2 regions of the Alkalihalobacillus sp. R86527 genome follow, and region 1 is predicted to be linked to the other one. Evidence: riboswitches for the same ligand, from Rfam matches in the RefSeq annotation. Region 1 holds a riboswitch; the other holds the start of a gene.
What was found. Region 1 has a riboswitch for S-adenosylmethionine ahead of SJY16_RS04415 (methionine ABC transporter ATP-binding protein). Riboswitches for the same ligand answer to the same signal wherever they lie in the genome.
Positions count from the first base shown of each region.

Region 2: it holds a riboswitch for S-adenosylmethionine, as region 1 does, so the genes downstream of both, metK (methionine adenosyltransferase) here and SJY16_RS04415 (methionine ABC transporter ATP-binding protein) in region 1, are expected to answer to the same signal.

Region 1 covers NZ_JAXHBW010000001.1:869,274-871,747, forward strand. Annotated here, with positions in the region: gene ilvA (threonine ammonia-lyase) at 1-983, shown strand, start outside; SAM riboswitch class I at 1,081-1,190, shown strand; gene SJY16_RS04415 (methionine ABC transporter ATP-binding protein) at 1,306-2,325, shown strand; gene SJY16_RS04420 (methionine ABC transporter permease) at 2,318-2,474, shown strand, end outside.
Region 2 covers NZ_JAXHBW010000001.1:1,081,975-1,084,448, reverse strand. Annotated here, with positions in the region: gene metK (methionine adenosyltransferase) at 1-1,169, opposite strand, end outside; SAM riboswitch class I at 1,370-1,479, opposite strand; gene pckA (phosphoenolpyruvate carboxykinase (ATP)) at 1,698-2,474, shown strand, end outside.

The DNA.
Region 1 (2,474 bases):
AGAAATACAACGTTCATGTCGTAAAAGCAATGGAAAATTTACTTGGAGCCGTCCACAGGACTCCTTTACAACGTTCACATTCACTCAATCGACTAACTGGAAAAGATGTTTATTTAAAGATGGAGAACCTACAGCGTACAGGTTCGTTCAAGCTACGCGGAGCTTATAATAAAGTTTCGAAGTTAACGGATATAGAGGCAGCGAGAGGGATTGTAGCTGCTTCAGCAGGAAACCATGCTCAGGGAGTAGCACTCGCTTCGAAAGGAATCAAATCAAGAATTTTCATGCCGACTCATACTCCGTTAAGTAAGATTGAGGCTACGAAATCATACGGTGCTGAGATTGTTCTTGAGGGCGAGTCCTATCATGAAGCTTTCAAAGCAGCACAAGACGATCAACAGAAACGAGGCGCTACATTTGTACATGCCTTTGATGATGAAGATGTTATGGCTGGTCAGGGGACGATTGCACTTGAAATCATGCAACAGTGTCCTGATCTAGACGGCATTCTAGTTCCGGTTGGCGGTGGCGGTTTATTGGCTGGAATGGCAGTTGCGATCAGAGACTTTTTTCCTCATGTGAAGCTTATCGGTGTTCAAGCTTCTGAAGCCTCAGCCACATGGAATCGTTTCCAGGGATTGGGGACAAGTAAATTGTCTTCAGCAAAGTCGATTGCAGATGGAATCTCTGTGAAAGAACCAGGTCAAAAGACTTATCCGATTATTGAAGAACTAGTCGATGAAATGGTTACTGTGAGCGAAGAAAGCATAGCGTCAGCCATAATCTTTATGCTTCAACGTCAGAAAACCCTTGTCGAAGGAGCGGGAGCGGCTTCAGTTGCAGCACTCTTAAGCGGTGCAATAAAAGGTAAGAGAATAAGCGCGGTCATTAGTGGCGGTAATGCAGATGTAGAGATGATCTCAACTTATAAAAAGCTTTCAGCTGAAGCAAACAATAGAAGCGAAAATCTAAAGGTTATTTAAAAATTCAAACTTTTTACTCATTGATTGACACACTAAAAGTCCCATGCTAGAATTCGATTTAGTACTTAACCAGAGTAACGTGTTAATAACTAAATATCTCTTATTCAGAGAGGTGGAGGGACTGGCCCTGTGAAGCCCGGCAACCAACAAACAACTTGTTTGAGAAGGTGCCAATTCCTGCAAAGCAGTTGCTTTGAGAAATGAGAGGAAGACATCGATTTTCAAGTGCCTTTCTGCTCATAGCGGAGAGGCATTTTTTAATATGAAGACGTGTCAACAACTATGATTCATGGGACATCGTACCTAAAAAGGATGTGTGCAAATGATTGAGTTAAAAGGGATAAAAAAGACCTTCTTTGCAGCTTCTGGCCCAGTGGAAGCGGTGAAGAATACTGATCTTACAATCAAAAAAGGCGAAATTTTCGGAGTAATCGGATATAGTGGTGCTGGTAAAAGTACATTGATCCGAATGTTGAATTTACTAGAGAGGCCGACTGAAGGTAGCGTAACGGTAGATGACAAAGCGTTATCTAAGTTGAAGAAAAAAGATCTTCGATTGGCAAGACAAGAAATAGGAATGATTTTTCAACACTTTAATATTCTCTGGTCACGTACTGTAAAAGAAAATATTGCGTTCCCACTTGAAATATCTGGTGTCCCGAAAGAGAAACGTAAAGCTCGCGTAGCAGAGTTAATCAATCTTGTTGGGCTAACTGGGAGAGAAGATGCTTATCCTTCACAATTAAGTGGTGGGCAAAAGCAACGAGTTGGAATTGCGAGGGCGCTTGCTAACAATCCGAAAGTGTTACTTTGTGATGAAGCAACTTCTGCTTTGGATCCGAAAACAACGGATAGTATTTTAGATTTGCTAAAGAAAATTAATAAAGAGCTTGGGTTAACGATTGTGTTAATCACCCATGAAATGCACGTAATAAGAAAGATTTGTCATCGTGTAGCAGTCATGGAAGGTGGAAATGTTGTGGAAGAAGGACCAGTTCTTGATATTTTTCATCATCCACAGCAGCCGATCACCCGAGACTTCGTTAATCAGTTGAGTGAACCTGAAGAGATGAAAGAGTCGATTACCCATTTAAGTGAAGGAGCGGATGGGACGCTCGTACAATTTACTTTCGTGAAAGGTGCTACTGGCTCACCGCTCGTAACGCAGTTGATTAGAGAATTTCAAATCGAGGTAAACATTATTCAAGGTAAAGTCACCCATACTCAAGATGGACCGTATGGCAAGTTATCCGTCTTACTCAAAGGAGATCAAGCGGCCATCGATAACGCATTGGATTATGCACGAGGGCAAGTGAAAGTTGAGGTGATTCCAAATGCTTAGTTCATTATTTCCTAATGTGCGTTGGGAGGATATGTGGGAAGCATCATTACAAACAATCTATATGACTGCAATATCCGTTTTTGCAACGTTCATTCTCGGCATTGTTCTAGGTCTTCTACTTTTCTTAACTTCAAAAGGAAACACCTGGG
Region 2 (2,474 bases), 210 kb from region 1:
TCTGCTCGATCAGTATACTCCCAAGGCAACTCGATGTCTGTACGTCCAAAGTGGCCGTAAGCAGCAGTTTGCTTGTAGATTGGGCGTCGTAAGTCTAACATCTTAATGATTCCAGCTGGACGTAGATCAAAGTTATCACGTACAACCTGGACTAGTTTCTCTTCAGATACTGTCCCCGTTCCGAACGTATCGATTGAGATGGATACAGGTTGAGCTACACCAATAGCATAAGCCAACTGTACTTCACAACGATCAGCAAGTTTTGCTGCTACAATATTCTTAGCTACATAACGTGCCGCATAGGCTGCAGAGCGGTCAACCTTCGTTGCATCCTTACCTGAGAATGCACCACCACCGTGACGTGCATAACCACCGTAAGTATCAACGATGATTTTACGACCAGTCAATCCTGCGTCACCTTGTGGTCCACCAATTACAAAGCGCCCTGTCGGATTGATAAAGTACTTGGTGTTTTCATCGATTAAATCAGGTGAAACAACAGGTTTAACGACGTGTTCTTTAATATTTCTCTGAATTTGTTCAAGCGAAATCTCTGGATGGTGCTGTGTAGATACTACAATCGTATCAATACGTACCGGTTTACCTTCTTCGTCATACTCTACTGTAACCTGTGTTTTCCCATCTGGTCGAAGATAAGGTAGAATTTCATCTTTCCTTACTTCACTTAAGCGACGAGCTAACTTATGAGCTAAAGAAATTGGAAGAGGCATGAGTTCTGGAGTCTCATTACAAGCATATCCAAACATCAAACCTTGGTCACCAGCGCCGATTTCATCAATTTCATCGTCAGACATGTGACCATCACGTGATTCAAGAGCCACGTTAACACCAGCAGCAATATCTGCAGATTGCTCATCAATCGATGAAAGCACTGCACAAGTCTCAGCGTCAAAACCATATTTAGCACGTGTATACCCGATCGATTGAATCGTTTCACGGACTACTTTCGGAATATCTACATAGTGAGATGTTGTGATCTCTCCGGATACTAATACAAGTCCAGTTGTGACTGTAGTTTCACAGGCAACACGCGCATTAGGGTCGTGCGCTAGAATATCATCCAGAATTGCATCAGAAATTTGATCTGATATTTTATCTGGATGCCCCTCAGTTACTGATTCAGAAGTAAACAAACGACGATTACTCACTCAAGTACCTCCTTAAGGATTCATTCCTATTTAATATAGTGTAATGGATACGGTACTCATTTCCCTAATATTGTTGTCGAAACGAGACATCGAATTCAATTTTAATCGGTTATATTACGCTTTCGTTCCCCAAAAACGACATTAAAAAAGCCCTTTCCTTCATCATAAAGGGAAAGGAGCTGATATCTCTTGCCTTTCGCCTCTTATCTTTCAAGACAGCTAGTCTTGCAGGTTAGCACCTTAATCCAATATTGAGGAGTTGGTTGCTGAGCTTCATAGGGCCTGTCCCTCCGCTTACTCGGGATAAGAGTATCCATTCTCGAAATATAATATCGCAGTTCGCTTACTCTGTCAATCCAAAGACACAAGCCCTAATTAGGATAGGTAACCACCTTTTTTTCACTATTTAAGTAAAAAATCCATAGATTAGTATAGAATAATTGAATGAATGTGTTATACTATTTTTGAGTTAAACAAGTTCAGTAAGGATCTTGAATGAAATTTTATGATAAAGGATGGGTTTAACATATGAAAACAGCTTCCTTCTCTTCACCACTTTTGGATGCCATTTTAAATAAGAATACTCCTCATGTAAATTTATCAGTCTCAGAACTGGTTGAACGTTCGCTTTCGATGAAAGAGGGGACATTAACATCCACTGGCGCTCTTCGTGTTGAAACAGGAAAATATACCGGGCGTTCTCCAAAGGACAAGTTCATTGTCCGTGAAGAATCCGTTAAAGACAAAATTAACTGGGAAACGAACCAGTCTATTTCTTCAGAACATTTTGAAAGCCTTTACACTAAAGTTCTGGATTACCTGGGAGAGAAAAAAGACCTTTATGTATTTAAAGGATTTGCAGGAGCTGACCAATCAGCAAGACTACCCATCCAGGTTATCAACGAATATGCTTGGCACAATTTGTTTGCACACCAATTATTTATTCGACCAAATGAAACAGAACTAAAGGGACATGATGCTGAATTCACTGTAATTTCTGCACCAGGTTTTCAAGCAGATCCTGATAAAGACGGCACGAACTCTGAAACGTTTATCATTATTTCCTTTGAAAAACGTACGGTCTTAATCGGAGGAACTGAGTATGCTGGTGAGATTAAGAAATCGATCTTCACTGTTATGAATTACTTACTTCCTGAAAGAAACATCTTATCTATGCATTGCTCAGCAAATGTTGGAAAAGAAGGCGATGTCGCTCTCTTCTTTGGACTTTCAGGTACGGGTAAGACCACGCTTTCAGCAGATGCTAACCGTCGCTTAATTGGTGACGATGAACATGGCTGGTCA